2 regions of the Peribacillus sp. NPDC096447 genome follow, and region 1 is predicted to be linked to the other one. Evidence: riboswitches for the same ligand, from Rfam matches in the RefSeq annotation. Region 1 holds a riboswitch; the other holds the start of a gene.
What was found. A riboswitch is a leader RNA that binds a small molecule or an ion and turns the genes downstream of it on or off. The one in region 1 is predicted to bind lysine.
Positions count from the first base shown of each region.

Region 2: it holds a riboswitch for lysine, as region 1 does, so the genes downstream of both, ACIQZD_RS15295 (amino acid permease) here and ACIQZD_RS03490 (aspartate kinase) in region 1, are expected to answer to the same signal.

Region 1 covers NZ_JBIWEV010000001.1:694,120-699,064, forward strand. Annotated here, with positions in the region: gene ACIQZD_RS03480 (succinate dehydrogenase cytochrome b558 subunit) at 1-387, opposite strand, end outside; gene ACIQZD_RS03485 (YslB family protein) at 772-1,227, shown strand; gene ACIQZD_RS03490 (aspartate kinase) at 1,291-2,523, opposite strand; lysine riboswitch at 2,614-2,790, opposite strand; gene uvrC (excinuclease ABC subunit UvrC) at 2,852-4,624, opposite strand; gene trxA (thioredoxin) at 4,728-4,945, opposite strand, start outside.
Region 2 covers NZ_JBIWEV010000004.1:177,832-182,776, reverse strand. Annotated here, with positions in the region: gene ACIQZD_RS15300 (glycoside hydrolase family 13 protein) at 1-397, shown strand, start outside; gene ACIQZD_RS15295 (amino acid permease) at 447-1,898, opposite strand; lysine riboswitch at 1,994-2,178, opposite strand; gene ACIQZD_RS15290 (LacI family DNA-binding transcriptional regulator) at 2,434-3,396, opposite strand; gene ACIQZD_RS15285 (metal ABC transporter solute-binding protein, Zn/Mn family) at 4,047-4,945, shown strand, end outside.

The DNA.
Region 1 (4,945 bases):
AAAGTTAACTTCAGCACCCATAGCTGCTTGAATTCTAGTTGCCCATATATGCCAAACAAGGAAAATCAACGTTATGATTCCAGTTAGACGTTGCAGCATGAACATCCAGTTACGGAAGAAACTAAATCTGCCTAAATTGTTTTTTGCTGTAAAGGCAATATAAATTCCGTACACAGCATGGAAAATGAGCGGTAGATAGATGACGACCCATTCTACCAGAATCTTCACGGGCGTATACTCAATTAAATGAACTGCCCCATTAAAAGTTTCTTCTCCTTTTGTTGCCATAAAGTTTACCGATAAATGAAAAATTAGGAATAGACCAATTGGAATTACTCCTAGAAGTGAATGAAGCCTGCGATTCCCAAACTCACGATTTTTTGCCACTAAGTGCCCCCCCTTAATTTGTGAAAAATCATGCAAAGATAAACTGGTGGCTACCTTTTATCTCCGCGTGAAAATACAGTATAGAGTCAAAAAAACTCCTCTATACTTCCTTTACAATTATGTGACATGTCCATTTTACTCCTGACTTCTATATGCGTCAAGAAAACGGATACAAGAAATCTCTTTTTCAGAATAGATTTTTTTGGATTAAATTGGCTATTTTTTGCATGTCAAGATGATATTTTGAATAAATTTCTAATTTAACTATTAATATCCCGGTATAATTTCTCATTTTTTTCCAATTGTAATTTAAATAAATAAAAAACAGTATAATTTGCAAAAGAAATACGTTTATAATAGATTTACAGAAAGAGGCGATAAATTATGAAAAAAAATATTGCTGCTGCGATAGAAGAAGAGATTCAAACTGAAGAATTCCTGGTTCCAGCTTTCGGATACGAATTAATCAGAGAAGTTCTATTGAACGATATTCTCGGAAAAGACTCTAATCAAATCCTCTATTGGGCAGGTAAACAATTAGCAAGAAAATTCCCATTGAATGGCGATCAGGAAGTGATTGAATTTTTCCAAAGCGCTGGATGGGGCAATCTGGAAATCTTGAAGTATACGAAACACGAGATGGAATTATCCCTGACGGGTGAAATAATCAGCCGCCGGCTGGATTTACACCCTGATTGTCACTTCCAACTTGAAGCCGGTTTCCTTGCCGAGCAGTTTACACTGCAAAAAAAATTCCTCAGCGAATCAACGGAAGAAATCAAACGCCGCGCAAAAAAAGTGATATTCACCATCCAATGGGATCCCAGAGATCCAATCTAATGAGCCCTTAAAACAGACTTACCCTTTTTACCGGAAGTCTGTTTTTTATTGGACTCCTGACACTTAAGCTAGCACATTTGCATGCTGACCTAGTTTAAATGCTTCATGAAGAGATTCAACCGCCTTCACCATTTCCTTTTCATTGACGACAGTCGAAACTTTAATTTCCGATGTGCTGACCATTTTTACCTGGATGCCTGTATTGGCCATCACTTCAAACATCTCGGCAGCCACTCCCGGATTGGATACCATACCAGAACCGACGATTGACACTTTGGCCAATCCGCTCTCCGTTTCGACTCGGTCGAATCCCAATTGTTCTTTATTATTTTCCAGCACGATCAAGGCCGCTTCCGTATCTTCACTTTTTGTGGAAAAAGATAGATTGGTCGTATCCTCGGCAGTCATGCTTTGAATGATGATGTCCACATTAATCCGGTTTTTCGCAAGTGTTGTGAAGATTGTGGATAATGCACCAAGTGATTGGGGCAAACCATATATTGTGACCCTCGTAATACTGTCTTCAAAAGCAATCCCGCGTACAATTAAGTTTTCTTCCATAGTTGCTTCCTCCTCAATGATCGTTCCTGATTCTCTCTCCATGCTTGAACGGACTTCAAGCGGTATTTGATAATTTTTTGCATATTCGACAGCCCTTGGATGAAGGACGCCCGCCCCCAGGTTGGCAAGTTCCAGCATTTCATCATAAGAAATGGATTGGAGTTTTCGTGCGCCTTTTATGTAGCGAGGGTCCGTTGTGAAAACGCCCGTTACATCCGTATAAATATCGCATCGATCCGCATTCAGCGCTGCAGCGATGGCAACCGCTGTCGTATCGGAACCGCCTCGCCCTAAGGTAGTGATTTCCCCATTTTCATCGTTCCCCTGGAAACCGGCTACGACCACTATTTTCTTCTCCTGAAGCTGAGCCTGGATCCTCGTGGCATCGATGTTTAAAATCCGGGCATTCCCATGAACGGATTCCGTTTGCATGCCAGCCTGCCAGCCAGTATACGAAATGGCTTCATGTCCTTCTTCAATCAATGCCATCGTTAACAGGGAAATCGTTACCTGTTCCCCCGTAGTCAATAGCATATCCATTTCCCTCTTGCTCGGGGTTCCGGAAATATCCCGGGCCATGGAAACCAATTGGTCCGTGGTTTTCCCCATGGCTGAAACAACGACGACTACCTCATTTCCATTTTCCGCTTCCTCGATTACCCGATTGGCAACATTTTTGATTTTTTCTACGCTTCCGACAGATGTTCCGCCGAATTTTTGAACGATTAATGCCATCCTCATGCACCCTCTCTACCTTTTTAGGCAATAAAAAAAGCAATGAGAAATATCTCATTGCTGTGATCACATATCTAAATACTGTAAACACAGTGAGATAGCTCTCCAGGGTATAAACCCTGACAATCCGCCATTTATTAAATGTCAGACCAGGAAAACAAGGTATGAGTCTTGTATTCCTTCGGCGTCATCCCCTTTCAAAACCTTTCATGGAAGCTCATACTTCTCCAGGTTTTTACTCTTGAATTCCGCACCTCTATCAGCACTTTTAAGTTGTCTAGTTAAAAATTCTTTTTAATCATAGCATAGAGATTTATCGGTAGCAAGATTATTCTTGTAATTTTCTAACGATTCCCTCGGCTACCCCTTTTGGCATGCCAGCTTCCACGATTTCCTCGGCGGTTGCCTCTTTGATTTTCTTCAATGATCCAAAATGCCTTAATAATTGCTTCCTTCGCTTTTCCCCGACTCCTGGAATATCATCAAGCTGGGAGTGAACCGCATTTTTCCCGCGTAGCTGGCGATGAAATGTAATCGCGAACCGATGCACTTCATCCTGAATTCTTTGCAATAGGTAAAATTCCTGGCTCCGTGAATCAAGAGGTACGAGTTCAAGCGGATTTCCGATCATCAATTGCGAGGTCCTATGCTTTTCATCCTTAATGAGGCCTGAAAGTGGAATATCAAGGCCCAATTCATTTTCCAAAATATCCCGAACAGCTTCCACATGTCCCTTTCCGCCATCAATGATGATCAAGTCCGGAAGCGGCAGCCCTTCTTTCAATACTCGTGAATACCTTCTTCTGACCACTTCACGCATCGATTCATAATCATCAGGCCCTTGGACCGTCTTGATCTTATATTTGCGGTACTCCCTTTTTTCCGGCTTTCCATCAATGAACACGACTAAAGCGGAGACTGGGTCACTTCCCTGGATGTTGGAGTTATCGAAAGCTTCAATTCGATGCGGGGTGTAGATACCCAGTTGCTTCCCGAGGTTTTCCACCGCATTAATCGTTCTTTCTTCATCCCTTTCAATCAAAGAGAATTTTTCCTGAAGCGCGATGGAGGCATTTTTATTCGCCAATTTAAGCATGTCTTTTTTCGCTCCCCGTTTCGGGTGAATCGTTTTGACACCAAGCAGCCCTTCGGCCATTTCGGCATCCACTGATTCAGGCAGCAATATTTCCTTTGGTTTAAAGTGGTTCGTAATCTCGTAAAACTGACCGAGGAATGTAAGAAGTTCCTGTTCGGGTTCATCGTAGACCGGAAAAAGTGAAACATCCCTTTCTATTAACTTACCCTGCCGGACAAAAAATACCTGAACGCACATCCAGCCTTTATCATAGGCAAAACCAAATACATCCCTGTCGATGAAATCTGTCGTCATCATTTTCTGCTTCTCCATCGTAATATCGATGTGGGCAATTTTGTCACGGAACTCCTTGGCCCTCTCGAAATCGAGATCTTCCGATGCCTCCAGCATTTTTTCAGTCAGTTCTTTTTTTATTTCAGTATGCCCGCCGTTCAAGAACCGGTTGATATCATCCACCATTTTTTTATATTCCTGTTCCTCTACATCATATACACATGGAGCCAGGCACTGGCCAAGATGATAGTAGAGACAAACGCGATCCGGTAAAGTATTGCATTTTCTTAGGGGATAGATGCGGTCGAGCAATTTTTTCGTTTCGTTAGCTGCAAATGCATTCGGATAAGGACCGAAATATTTACCTTTGTCTTTTTTGACTTTTCGCGTAATGATTAGACGTGGGTGGCGTTCCGCAGTCAGTTTTATGAAGGGATACGTCTTATCATCCTTTAGCATGACATTATATTTTGGGTCATGTTTTTTGATTAAGTTCAACTCTAAAATGAGAGCCTCGATATTGGAAGAGGTGACGATGTATTCGAAGTCCTCAATTTCATTCACGAGCCGGAATGTTTTTCCGTCATGAGATCCCGTGAAATAAGAGCGGACACGATTTTTCAACACTTTCGCTTTGCCTACATAGATGATCGTTCCCTGACGATCTTTCATTAAATAACAACCAGGTTGATCGGGAAGAAGGGCAAGTTTATTCTTTATTTGTTGATTCATGCATTCAGCCTCCTGTTCTCCCTTTTTTACAATCATTATATATCAAGATAGCGAAAAAAGCTTCAAGTCCGCAGACTTGAAGCTTTTTTTAGCTAACCTACTATTACGCGTGTTTTGCAATAAGTTCAGCAAGTGCTTCTTTAGGTTGGAAACCAACAACCTTATCAACCACTTCACCGTCTTTAAGCACGATTAATGTCGGGATGCTCATCACACCGAATTTTCCGGCTGTTTCTTGGTTTTCATCCACATCCACTTTTACGATTTTTGCTGTATCGCCAATTTCAGTATCAAGCTCTTGAAGAACAGGAGCGATCATTT
Region 2 (4,945 bases), on a different contig from region 1:
CCGGAACGCAGGATTCACGCAAGGGACTCCCTGGATTAAGGTTAATCCCAATTTTCCCGAGATTAATGCAGAAAAGGCCTACAATGATCACAATTCCATTTTTCATTTTTATAAAAAGCTTATCCAATTACGCAAGGAACATGATATCGTCGTTTATGGCCGTTTTGAACTGCTGTTGCCGGATGATGAACGAATATTTGCCTACACGAGATCATTGGAAGAAGAAAAGCTGTTGGTGCTATGCAACTTTAAAGAAAAGCAGGCTCCCTATACTTTGCCTGAAGAGCTGCATGCATATTCTGCCACAAAGCTGATCGGCAATTATGATCAGGAGGAAGAAGGAATCTCCAGTAAACCCCTGCAACCATATGAATGCCGTGTTTATCATTTGAAATGAAAAAAGGACCTGTTCTTTTCCGATTAGGGAAGAACAGGTCCTTTGCGTATTATTTTGATTTAAGATCACATTCCTCTAGGGGAATGATTTTCGTTTTATGCTTAATTTTATAGCCGAACCATAGGACGAAAAATAGAATCAAGCCAATGTAGGAAACGAACATTGAATTCCAGTCAATCCCATCGCTGCTGAAAGCCTGATAGCCTTGTCCGATGATAATGATAATACAAAGGACAAGTGCGAATATAGGCCCGAATGGGAAGCCTTTTGCACGGAATGGTAAAGCATTCATATCAAGGCCTTGTGCAGCGTAAGCTTTGCGGAACCGATAATGGGCAATCGCAATCCCTACCCAGGTGACGAATCCCGCCATGCCTGAAGCGTTCAATAACCAGATATAAACGACGCCATCACCGAAAAATGAAGCTAAGAATGCAACGCAGCCAACTAAAGAGGTCACGATAAGTGCATTCACAGGTACGCCTCTTTTATCTAACTTGCCTAGGAACTTCGGTGCTTTACCATCACGTGCCAAGTCCCATAGCATACGGGTTGAAGCGTACATGCCAGAGTTACCTGCAGAGAGTACGGATGATAAAATGATCGCGTTCATGATGGATGCAGCAAATGCAAGGCCGGCACGTTCAAATACAAGCGTGAATGGACTTACGGCAACATCTTGACTCAATAAACGTGAATCCGTAAACGGAATGATCATTCCAATAACGAAAATTGCAAGGATATAGAACAAGAGGATGCGCCAGAAAACGGATCTGATCGCTTTAGGGATATTTTTTTCTGGATCTTCACTTTCACCAGCAGTCACTCCAAGCAATTCCGTTCCTTGGAATGAAAAGCCGGCAGCCATGAATACGCCAAGAATCGTGAAGAACCCTCCGTTAAAGGGACCTTCGCCCATTGTGAAATTGGAAAAACCAATTGGGTCATTCCCGCCCATGATTCCGAGAATGATCAGAACACCCGTAATCAAGAAAATGACGACTGTCACGACTTTGATCATGGCAAACCAGAATTCCGTTTCCCCGAAACCTTTAACTGACATGTAATTGATAAGAAACATAGTGATTAACGCAATGGCACTCCAGATGAATGAAGGGCTATCCGGGAACCAGAACTTCATAATTAAGACAACGGCTGCCAATTCGGCGGCAATGGTTATTGCCCAGTTATACCAGTAGTTCCAACCAATCGCAAAACCGAAAGACGGATCTACGAATTTGGATGCATAGACACGGAACGAACCGGCCACTGGCATGAACGCAGCCATTTCTGCAAGACTTGTCATTAAGTAATAAACCATGATGCCGATGATCGCGTATGCCACCAAGGCACCGCCGGGTCCGGCTGAATGAATGGCCCCGCCACTAGCTAAAAATAAACCTGTTCCAATCGTTCCACCTAATGAAATCATCATTAAATGACGCGCTTTCAGGCTCCTTTTCAGTTCAGTAGGGCTTGATGCTGATTGTGAATTTGACAATTGATGTTACACTCCTTTTTATTGGAAGGGAACGAAAAATAAAAAACAGCAGTCGAAAAAGATCGACGGCTGTTTATAATAAACCCGTTTATCCTTCCGAAGATAGCTCCCCACGCTTTGTGAAAAAACGTGACAGTGGTGTTCCTGTTCGGTAACACCGCCAGCAAGAATATACTTGGAATATACCCTAACTTCGGCAACTTATCCTTTCAAACGGAGTCTTTAATTTTCCAGAATCTCGTCCGTTTTACTTTTATAAGCTGCAGCCTCTAACTCATCGGTAAATGAGGAAGTATTCAATTTTCTAATATCGTTGCGCCAGCTTGTAAGTGACGTCGGACGATTGTACTCATGAAATTCATGCAATCGTTAATAGATTGCTAGTAATTGAGTAAACTTTACTATATCAAAATTATAAAATAACTTCTGGGATATCGCAATGATTATTTTATGTGGTTATTTTTTCCTAGTAAATCAAAGATGGCAATAAGGAAGAATTCAAATGACGATATACCAAAATAAAGCATTCTGATAACTAAACGGTACGCCTTTTTATAAGGGCATAGTCCAGTTTTACATGTTTGACCACTTCAGGATTCTCAAATAGATCCACTGCCATTTTACCAATCCATTCCAGCGGTAAGGAAATGGTCGTGATGTCGAGCATTTCACTCAGGCTATCATTATTGAAGCCGAGAATGGCCACATCTTCCGGTACCCTTATACCCGATTTCTTAGCGGTAAGAATGAAGCCTGCTGCCGTGTCATCATTCGTGATGATGAGAGCTTCAGGTTTGTCCATCATTGAATTCCAATCCTGAAACAATTGTTCACCGTCTTTGATGTGATAACTGCCTTCAAACAGCCATTCCTTATTGTTTAACAGTTTATGTTTTCTCATGATATCGTTAAAGGCCTTTGTTCGATGAGAACTATTTCTGCTCTTTTTACGGCCGAGGCTGTATCCAATTTTCTTATATCCTTTAGCAATCACGTACTCAAGGGCACAGGAGAAAGCTGCATAATGATCAATGCTTATGGATGAGAATTCAGCCTGGGCTGTATCTTCACATAAAATAATCGGTCCGTATTTTTGATAATCCAAGAGGATTTTCATTTCTGAAATCCTTGAACAAACGATGATGCCATCGAGCTGCTTCATTTGCAGCATATTAAAAGCCTGGATTTCTTTCTCTCTGTCATAATTTGTTTGAAAGATGACGATATGACAGCCGATTGCATTTGCCTGTTTAGTGATTCCGTTAACGATTGCCCCGTAATATGGGTGATTGTTGAAGGGGATGATGATGCCGATAAGATTAGTTTTGCCTTTTGAAAGATGAATGGCGTTGATGTTTCTCGTATAATTCAAACGATCGATCGCTTCCAAGACGCTCTTTCTTTTATCGGGGCTTACATATGGATGATCATTCAATACACGAGACACTGTTGAGACAGATACACCGGCACATTGAGCTATTTCTTTAATATTTGTCATGGTATCACCGTTTTTTCTTTTTTTATATTGTACAGTATGAAACCCATTTCAGGGCAAGAGATCAGAGTGAGCCTGCTGAAGATTTCTTCAAATAAGGTCTTGTTCTGGTATTGGTTTCATCCTTTAAGATTGGTTTAAGTCTTAGAGGAGGAGGAGATCATGATGTTCCAAACCTTAATCACCCTGTTTGTGCTTTGCGGAATTGAATTGGGATTTGCGTACTTGGCAATTTCCTTGAAACAGGAAAAATGAGTGGCAATGCACTTTGAATGCGTGAAATCCGCGTTTACTCGTGAACCGAACATTTACTCATGAATTTCACGTCGTCCCGAAATAGCCCCCATGGTTTATATTCACCATAAAAACTCCACAATATAAATATAACTTCATCGTTACGTTTCATGTACGGAATGACTGACTGTCAGGGAGCTCTCTTGGGGAGATTCCTGACAGTTTTTGCTTTGTGTAAAAAGTCATTCGCCTTTTTGAAATGTTAAAAAATAGTTGCACTTTTTTTGTATATTTGTGTATAGTATAAAATAAGTTGTGTAGAGGAAACTTTTTAGCATTTACGACAATGTAAAAAAATTTACACTTAGTTTTGCACATGGCAAACTATTTTAGAAAGATGAAAAAGGGAGGGAATATGGATGGGTTTTCTAAAATCTATTGGGGGCGTGCTTGCTGCATTGCTGATTTTAACGGGGTGCGGCAATGATACGGCCGATAGGGATAAAGGCAATGGCAAGCTGAATGTCGTTACAACAACGGGAATGATTGGGGATTTGGTTGAGAATATCGGCGGTAAACATGTCGAGGTCACCAGTTTAATGGGACCGGGAGTCGACCCCCATCTATATAAAGCGACACAGGGTGATGTTAAGACACTGGATTCGGCTGATATGATTTTTTATAACGGATTGCATCTTGAAGGGAAAATGACGGATATATTTGAAATGATGAGCAAGGATAAACCAACGATTGCCGTAACGGAAGACTTCAAGGAGAATCAGCTACGCAAAGTGAGTGCGACGGAACATGATCCCCACGTATGGTTTGATGTAAAGCTTTGGATCGTTGCGGCGGAGGCAGTGAAGAAAGAATTGATTGCCAATGATCAGGAACATGAAGCAGAGTATCGTGAAAATTATGAGGAGTATATTCTGCAATTGGAGGAACTTGATAAATATGTTCAAGAGGAAATTAATAAAGTACCGGAAGATCAACGGGTGCTCGTTACAGCACATGATGCTTTTGGATACTACGGGCAGTCATATGGCCTGGACGTAAGAGGGCTCCAAGGAATCAATACATTATCGGAATATGGATCAAAAGATGTGACGGATATGCGGAATTATCTTGTGGAGAACAGAATAAAAGCGATTTTCATAGAGTCAAGTGTACCAAGGAAGGCAATCGAGGCTGTCATTCAAGGGGCAGGTAAGCAGGGTCACAAAGTGGAAATCGGCGGGGAATTGTTCTCGGATGCAATGGGTGAAAAAGGGACGGAAGAAGGAACGTATATCGGGATGGTCCGTCATAATACCGA